2 regions of the Vibrio apostichopi genome follow, and region 2 is predicted to be linked to the other one. Evidence: predicted binding sites of a transcription regulator. Region 2 holds the regulator's gene; the other holds the start of a gene.

Region 1 (4,432 bases), 470 kb from region 2:
GTGCATGAATATCTAAAAGAGATCAGTGAAGCGGTATTCCAGAAATACGGCAGTGTGACCGTAGGCGAGATGTCTTCAACCACGTTAGAACATTGTCAGCAATACTCAAACATTGATAACAGTGAGTTATCGATGGTGTTTAACTTCCACCACCTTAAGGTTGATTACACCAATGGTGAGAAGTGGACCAATGCGCCGTTTGATTTCTTACAGCTCAAGTCGATCTTCAATCACTGGCAAACGGGCTTGAACGGTAAAGGATGGGGAGCACTGTTTTGGTGTAACCATGACCAACCAAGAGTCGTGAGCCGCTTGGGTAACGATAAACAATATCGTGTTGAGTCGGCTAAAATGCTGGCTGCTTCTGTGCACATGATGCAAGGCACGCCTTATATCTATCAAGGCGAAGAGATTGGTATGACTAACCCTGGTTATACCGACATCAGCCAATATCGTGATGTAGAGAGCACCAACATGTACGACATCATGGTTAACCGTGATGGTGTGGCTCATCAGGATATGATGGCGATTTTAGCGCAAAAATCTCGTGATAACTCTCGTACGCCAATGCAATGGAACGATGAAACTTACGCAGGCTTTTCACAATCACAGCCATGGCTTGATGTTGCGAATAACTACACTGAGATCAACGCCGAGCAAGCATTGGAAGATAAAGACTCTGTTTTCTATTTCTACAAGAGCTTGATTGAGTTACGTAAAGAAGTACCCGTGATTACTCATGGCAACTATCAAGATCTATTGCCTGAGCACTCTTCGGTATTTGCGTATTCTCGCGAAAGTGATAACCAGACTTTGGTTTGTATTAACAACTACTATGGTGAAGAAACGGAATGCGTTTTACCTGAGCGTTTTGAGATGATGAAGGCTAAGAGCCTGTTGTCCAATTATCATGTGAGCGAGAGTTCAGTTAAGTCTCATCACCAAGTATTACGACCTTATGAGACGCGGATTCTTTTTATTGAAGATTAATCTTGTTTCTATTTCAACAAACCTAATTCTTACGTCCCCCTAAAGATTTAGGCTTTTACAAAAGGCTTTGGAGTGCTCCCCAAAGCCTTTTTGTTTTAGTTATATCTGGATTATCGTGCCTTGAGTCTGCTAGAAACTAGAGTGTCGAGTAGCCAGTGACGATAGAACAGGTAGTGAACTCTAAGACGCGTAGTTGACCGAATAACGAGTAGGCTTGTGATTCATTGCTAATACAATGTTCAGCACAGCGGTACCCAATACAGAAACGGCAATTACCCAAGGCGATACAAAGAAGAAGGATGCAAACAAAATACAGGCATCAATGGCCATTTGGGTTTTACCTACCGAGATACCATAGCGATCTTGAATGAACAAACACAATACGTTGAAGCCACCCAAGCTTGAGCGATGACGGAATAGGATCAGCATGCCTAAGCCCATTAATAAGCCGCCAGCGACTGCACAATAAATCTCATTATGAACTTCTAACGAAATCACCAAGTATAAATGATCGGCAAACACAGACACTAAAGCGCCGGAGATGGCACTGCTTATTGCAAAGTGACGGCCAAATCGTTTCCATGCCAATAGATAGAATGGACAGTTAGCAATAAAGTACAGAATACCAAAGGTTACTGGCGTAAATTGACTCAAAAGCAGAGCCAAGCCAGTCGTGCCACCAGTAAGCAGGTTTGCTGACTGTAAAAAGAAGACGCCTAACGCCACTAAAAACGTACCAGTGAGGATTGCTACCCAATCTTCTTTACGTGTGTGTTTTTCCATCGTTTTTATAATTACCTATCCAATAAAGGCGAGCATAGTAGAGAAAAACCTTAGCTTTCGGTAGCTAGAGGGGCAAAATTAAGGTAAACCTATGTAATCTGCGTTTTACAGGGTGTAAATCGTAAAATTGACAGTAAGCGTCATCTTTGGTTGGATATGCTTAATAACCATGATGAATCTTATATGTGATTATGAAAAAACTGCATGATAAAATTGCAATTAGCTCTTTATGACCTAGATCAAATTATGTAGAATGCGTCACATCAAAACGGTGACGGAAACGTTTGCTTTCGGTCGTTGTGTGGTTTTTTTGAAACTTTCAGTACAATCTGAGTCAGGAGATACAGATGCTTAAGCGTGACATGAACATTGCTGATTACGATGCGGATCTATTCGCAGCTATCCAAGAAGAAACTCTTCGTCAGGAAGAGCACATCGAACTTATCGCTTCAGAAAACTACACAAGCCCACGTGTAATGGAAGCTCAAGGTTCTCAACTTACAAACAAATACGCTGAAGGTTACCCTGGTAAGCGTTACTACGGTGGTTGTGAGTTCGTAGATAAAGTTGAAACTCTAGCAATCGAACGTGCATGTGAACTATTTGGTGCGCAATACGCGAACGTACAGCCTCACTCAGGTTCTCAAGCGAACAACGCTGTGTATATGGCGCTACTAAACGCTGGCGATACGGTTCTTGGTATGAGCCTAGCGCACGGTGGTCACCTAACTCACGGTTCTCCAGTAAACTTCTCTGGTAAGCTTTACAACATCATTCCTTACGGTATCGATGAAGCTGGCCAAATCGATTACGAAGAGATGGAAGCGTTAGCTATTGAGCACAAACCTAAGATGATCATCGGTGGTTTCTCAGCTTACTCTCAAGTTTGTGATTGGAAGCGCATGCGTGAAATCGCTGACAAAGTAGGCGCTTACTTCTTCGTAGATATGGCGCACGTTGCTGGCCTTATCGCTGCAGGTGTTTACCCTAACCCAGTTCCACATGCTCACGTTGTAACGACTACAACGCACAAAACGCTTGCTGGTCCTCGTGGTGGTCTTATCCTTTCTAACGAAGGTGAAGATCTTTACAAGAAGCTTAACTCAGCAGTATTCCCAGGCGGCCAAGGTGGCCCTCTAATGCACGTTATCGCTGGTAAAGCAGTAGCGTTCAAAGAAGCTCTAGAGCCAGAGTTCAAAGAATACCAAGCTCGCGTAGTTGCTAACGCAAAAGCAATGGTTGCTGAATTCCTAGCGCGTGGTTACAACATCGTTTCAGGTTCTACAGAGAACCACCTGTTCCTCGTTGATCTAATCGACAAAGACATCACAGGTAAAGAAGCAGATGCAGCACTAGGTTCAGCTAACATCACAGTTAACAAGAACTCAGTACCAAACGATCCACGTAGCCCGTTCGTTACGTCTGGTATCCGTATCGGTTCTCCTTCTATTACTCGCCGTGGTTTCTCAGAAGCAGACGCGAAAGCTCTTGCTGGCTGGATGTGTGACATCCTTGATAACATGGGCGATGAGTCTGTTATCGAAGCAACGAAAGCAAAAGTTCTAGAAATTTGTAAGCGTCTACCTGTTTACGCTTAATTTTTCTGGCTCAAATAGCTTAATTTCTGTGTCAAAGGTGCTCATTTATATTCGTAAACTCCGCGCCTTTTCCTTGAACTAAAGCTATTTGATTGAAAAATGCGATTTGAAAGGCTCCTGTATAGGGGCCTTTTTGTTTCTAGATAAAGGTGTTTGTAAACTCTGCACCTTTTCCTTGAACTAAAGCTATTTGATTGAAAATATGATTTGAAAGGCTCCTGTATAGGAGCCTTTTTTACGTTTGAAGGTTATCTATCTAAGTAATAAAGAGCGGGTACTAAAAAGGGCTAATGCTTTCACATTAACCCTTTGTCGTTTGCTTGTGTCTATTCTACTTTTTGATGCTGAGCAAGGTGCCTGACTTACACTTGAACGAGTAGTACTTGCGGCTTTCATTGAACTTGCCTAGGCCTTCGCCATCACAGTAATCGATGTTGATATCACGCATTACTTCTAGCGTATCTTCGCTGCTTAAAGCGAATTTAGAGCCATCAGAGCAGACGATGCGTACTCTTTCATCATGGCTGACAGAGTAGATATCGACTTCGGTATTACACAGCTCAAAAGAGGCTTCACGAAAGTTGTCTTGCTGAGTATTTGAAGCGCAACCGGCGGTGAGTGTGGCTGCGATAACGGCTAAAAGTCCGAGTCTTTTCATTGTTAATCCTTCACTATCATCAAGTTGAATGATGAGTTTTATATGCTATTTGAGGTAGCCTATACAACAATACGCTTCGGTTCAAGGAGCGTTCGTTGACTCTAAGATATAAAAGTATAGGTGCAGACAGATAATTTATAACGGGTTTACTGCCTGATTACTTATTACGTATCACCAACAAAAAAAGACCAACACAGAGGTTGGTCTTTTAATAGGAAGTTTGTTTTAACTAATTATCGAAACTGTTTGGCTTCGGCAAGGAACTCAAAACCAGCCGACGCGAGTTTCGCGATTAATGCGGCTTTGTCGATTTCGTAGAAGTTGACTACTCGATCCAAATCACCACCGAAGTCGTCACGCAGCTTCATGTTGACGATGCTCATCAACATTACAGGATCCATCT
Region 2 (4,432 bases):
CGAGTTAGCATCAATCCATCTTCGCCTGGTAAGTTGATGTCTAGCATAATGAGGTCAACGTTGTTTTCTTCCAACACGTTTCTCATTTGAGCGCCGCTTTCCGCTTCACTCACTGTGTAACCTTCGTTCTGGAAATATCCAACCAGCTTACTGCGGGTTACCACATCATCTTCTACGACTAATACGTGATAGCTCATCTACACCACTTTTCTTATTTAATAGTTTCAGTAACCATTCTATTCATAACTAGTAACAATTCTAGTGGTACAGCAGATAAAAGCGAGAAACATGAATCTTTTTTGATACAAGACAATCTAAAACCTTGCTATTTATCGTCCATCGCAATTCAATATAGGCATTACGACTAACGAGTCACTTTGCGTTTAGCAAATAACCTTGTTATTGAGCCTTGGTGTGCTTATGCCCAAATGACTTCACGATGCTTGGGTATATAAACATCACAAGACTAAATCAGGATCTATGAAATGAAAGATACGAAAGCATTCAACGAACAAAGAGCTGAAATATACTGGTGGCTATCAAGCTTGTTCGCTAAAGAGCTCACACAAGAAGAACTCGATCACTACCACTCTGTTGAGATTCGTTCTTTTCTGACTGGTTTAGGCGAAAACGAAACACTTAAGCCTGCGATTGATAAACTGGTAGACGCATTGAACCGTCTACAAACACGTGAAGATGCCCAACTAGAACTGTCTGCTGACTTCTGCGATCTATTCTTAAAGACAGATAAACATGGTGCTCTACCTTACGCTTCAATGTATATCGGCGAAACGGGTCTGTTAAACGACAAGCCAGCCAAAGACATGGAAGACATCATGGCTAAGCACAACTTGGTGGTAAACCAAGATCTAAAAGAACCAGCCGACCACATTGCTATCGAACTTGATTTCCTTGGTAATCTCATCATCCGTTCAAATGAAACTGAGCTTGAAGAAGAATTAGAAAAATCGTTCGCTGTTCAACAACAGTTTATTGAACAACAACTTCTTACTTGGGTACCAAAGTTCAACGCTAGATGTCGTGAGATCGATTCATTCGGTTTCTATGCATCGGTTGCCTCTCTTCTCGTTGCCTTCTGTAATCTGGACACTCAGTATTTAGCGGGTGAATAAGATTCGCTGATGATTAAGTAAACAAATTCAATAAAATGTGACAATTCACCCAGATTTCTGGGTGAATTTTATTGCGAGTAATTTCTAGTCAGTCTAAAATTGTGACCGCAAACGATAAAATATGAAACATTCACGAAATGCTATGCTTATTTAAGTTCAGAGCATTTCGGTGTTAAGACAAGCCGCTCAATAGCGGTTTTTTGTTTTTTAGCACTTTAATACCCCAAAGAGCCCTACAAATTTAAGCTCTTAGTTAGGTAGCTTAACGGCTACTTTATTCCGTACTTTGGGAAAGTAGCTTCTAATAGGATAAAACCATGGCCACGATAAAAGATGTCGCTCGCTTAGCAGGCGTATCAACTACCACCGTTTCTCACGTAATCAACAAAACGCGTTTTGTTGCAGAAGCGACTCAAGAGAAAGTAAACAAAGCCGTTGACGAATTAAACTACGCGCCAAGTGCTGTTGCTCGTAGCTTGAAATGCAATTCAACACGCACTATCGGCATGCTAGTGACTCAATCAACAAACCTCTTCTTCTCTGAAGTGATCGATGGTGTTGAAAGCTACTGCTACCGTCAAGGTTACACTTTGATTCTGTGTAACACGGGTGGTATCTATGAGAAGCAACGTGACTACATTCGAATGCTTGCAGAAAAACGTGTAGATGGCATCTTGGTTATGTGTTCTGACTTAACAGAAGAACTTCGTGGCATGTTAGATCGCCATGCAGATATCCCAAAAGTTGTCATGGATTGGGGGCCTGAAACCTCTCAGGCTGATAAAATCATCGATAACTCTGAAGAAGGCGGCTACCTAGCAACTAAGTACCTGCTAGAACGTGGTCACACAAAGATTGCTTGTTTAAGTGGCCACTTAGACAAAGCAGCATGTGTAGAACGCATCGCGGGTTACAAACGCGCACTCAATGAAGCGAAGGTCACAACCGACGAAAAGCTCATCATTGAAGGTAACTTTGAGTGTGATACCGCTGTACTTGCGGCTGATAAAATTGCTCAGATGGAAGATCGCCCTACCGCTGTGTTCTGTTTTAACGACACAATGGCACTTGGCCTAATGAGTCGCCTGCAACAGCAAGGCATTCGTATTCCTGAAGATATTTCGGTTATCGGTTACGACAACATTGAACTTGCAGAATACTTCTCTCCACCATTGACGACGGTTCACCAACCTAAACGTCGTGTTGGTAAAAATGCATTCGAAATTTTATTGGAACGCATTAAAGATAAAGATCATGAAAAACGTGTCTTCGAAATGCATCCTGAAATTGTTGAACGAAGCACAGTTAAAACGTTAAATTAATTGATAAATCGAGTTTAATTTCATTAAGCGCACCTTTGGGTGCGCTTTTTTTATAAGCAGCCAAAATAAACCCAGTTGCATAACACCAAGATCATTAATTGAAGCAACATCACATTTTGAAATATCAGGTGTGAGCCTCATTCAACAAAAACTTTATTCTATTAAGTCAGTCACGCACAGGGCAAACCACTCGAAAGAGTGAGACGCAAAGCTTCCGGCCTAAACCACTCGTTGGTATGGTAGCGGGGTTACCGATGGCAAAATGCAGTAGTTACTAACAATTTAGTAATTTACGGCTTATTGACAATTTAATTGCAACATTTTGCTAATCTCTCGGACCTGCTTATTTGGTGGCGTAGTTCAAATACACCGAGATAAATAACATGGATAAACCGATACTAAAGGACTCAATGAAATTATTTGAGCCCCTAGGAAAAATAAAATCACGCTCAATGTTTGGTGGATTCGGGCTTTTTGCTGATGACACTATGTTTGCTCTGGTTGTAAATGACCAGCTGCACATAAGAGCGGACAAAGACACAACAAAGCAATTCGAGCAACAAGGGTTTCAACCATACGTCTACAAAAAACGTGGTTTCCCTGTCGTCACTAAGTATTTCGCATTGCCGGAAGGTTTGTGGCAAGACCAAGAAAAAATCTTGCAACTTGCTACGACGTCTCTGGGTTTTGCTAAAGAAGAGAAAGCTGAGCAGTCTTCTGCTAAGCCAACTCGACTAAAGGACCTCCCTAACCTTCGACTGGCTACCGAGCGTATGTTGAAAAAGGCGGGGATCGATTCCGTAGAATGTTTATATGAATCTGGCTCTGTAAACGCATTTAACGCCATCAAGGAATCGCATGCTTCCTCAGTCAGCATTGAGCTGCTTTGGGCGCTTGAAGGTGCGATCAATGGTACTCATTGGTCTGTAATACCGCAGCAACGTCGTGAAGAGCTTATCAGTCGCGTCAATTAATATTGTCAGTTCAAACTATCTACATAACTAAGCCGCATTCTTGCGGCTTTTTTTATAAAAGTTGTACCGTCCTAAATATGGTTGACACATTTCCAACATGAAATTGGAGAGTGTCATGAAAACAACAAGTAGACGTACTCAACGAGATTATTCTCTTGCCTTTAAATTGGCAGTCGTAAGCCAAGTTGAAAAAGGCGAAATGACTTATAAGCAAGCTCAAGAACGTTATGGGATCCAAGGTCGCTCTACCGTTTTAGTTTGGCTTCGCAAACATGGTCAACTAGATTGGTCTAAAGGAACAGAACAATCGAGAGCGTTAGGAGCGACTATGTCAAACTCTTCCTCAACTCAAACCCCAGAGCAACGAATCAAAGAACTCGAGCAGCAATTAGAAGAGACTCAGCTCAAAGCTGAGTTCTTTGAAGCGGTTGTAAAAGTCATGGATCGAGATTTCGGTGTCCGAATCTCAAAGAAGCGCAAGGCCGAGTTATTAAGGAAAAAACGGTCAGAAAGTTGACCGTCACTAAAGCTTGTCACTTCATCGGTATTACACGACAAGCTTTCTACAAGCGCTGTGTTACAGAAATTCATCAGACAAAGAAAGATGAATCAGTACTCGGTTTTGTGAAGGAGCAAAGGATGATGCACCCTCGTATAGGGGCTCGTAAGATCAAGTATTTACTTGCTCAGAATGATATTGAAATCGGTCGAGACCGCTTATTTTCTCTGCTGAGAATGAATCGATTATTAGTGCCGAATCGAAGGGCTTATCATCGAACCACAAACAGTAATCATCGCTTTTACTGCCATCCAAATCGAATCAAAGAAGGCTTAATACCGGAAAGACCAGAGCAATTATGGGTTGCAGATATTACTTATCTAGCAACGCGGTGTGGTAGTACTTATCTCAGTTTAGTGACGGACGCTTACTCAAGAAAAATCGTGGGCTATCACATAGGTGATGATATGAAAGCTCGCACGGTCAAGCAGGCCTTTTTAAACG

What was found. Region 2 encodes PurR, which represses purine synthesis genes. Its sites were predicted from a motif close to TNANGNAAACGTTTNCNTNA; they were not measured.
Region 1: a site for PurR is predicted at 2,046-2,065, ahead of glyA (serine hydroxymethyltransferase). Genes of this name have one in related genera too.

The regions. Positions count from the first base shown of each region.
Region 1 is NZ_AP028067.1:2,966,289-2,970,720, reverse strand. Features, by position in the region: gene treC (alpha,alpha-phosphotrehalase) at 1-990, shown strand, start outside; gene QUF19_RS13240 (YitT family protein) at 1,171-1,773, opposite strand; gene glyA (serine hydroxymethyltransferase) at 2,121-3,371, shown strand; gene QUF19_RS13230 (hypothetical protein) at 3,703-4,029, opposite strand; gene QUF19_RS13225 (DUF4250 domain-containing protein) at 4,263-4,432, opposite strand, start outside.
Region 2 is NZ_AP028067.1:2,492,766-2,497,197, forward strand. Features, by position in the region: gene torR (two-component system response regulator TorR) at 1-197, opposite strand, end outside; gene torD (molecular chaperone TorD) at 486-1,133, shown strand; gene purR (HTH-type transcriptional repressor PurR) at 1,451-2,455, shown strand; cyclic di-GMP riboswitch class I at 2,626-2,711, shown strand; gene QUF19_RS11085 (TfoX/Sxy family DNA transformation protein) at 2,839-3,429, shown strand; partial or broken gene QUF19_RS11090 (IS3 family transposase) at 3,545-4,432, shown strand, end outside.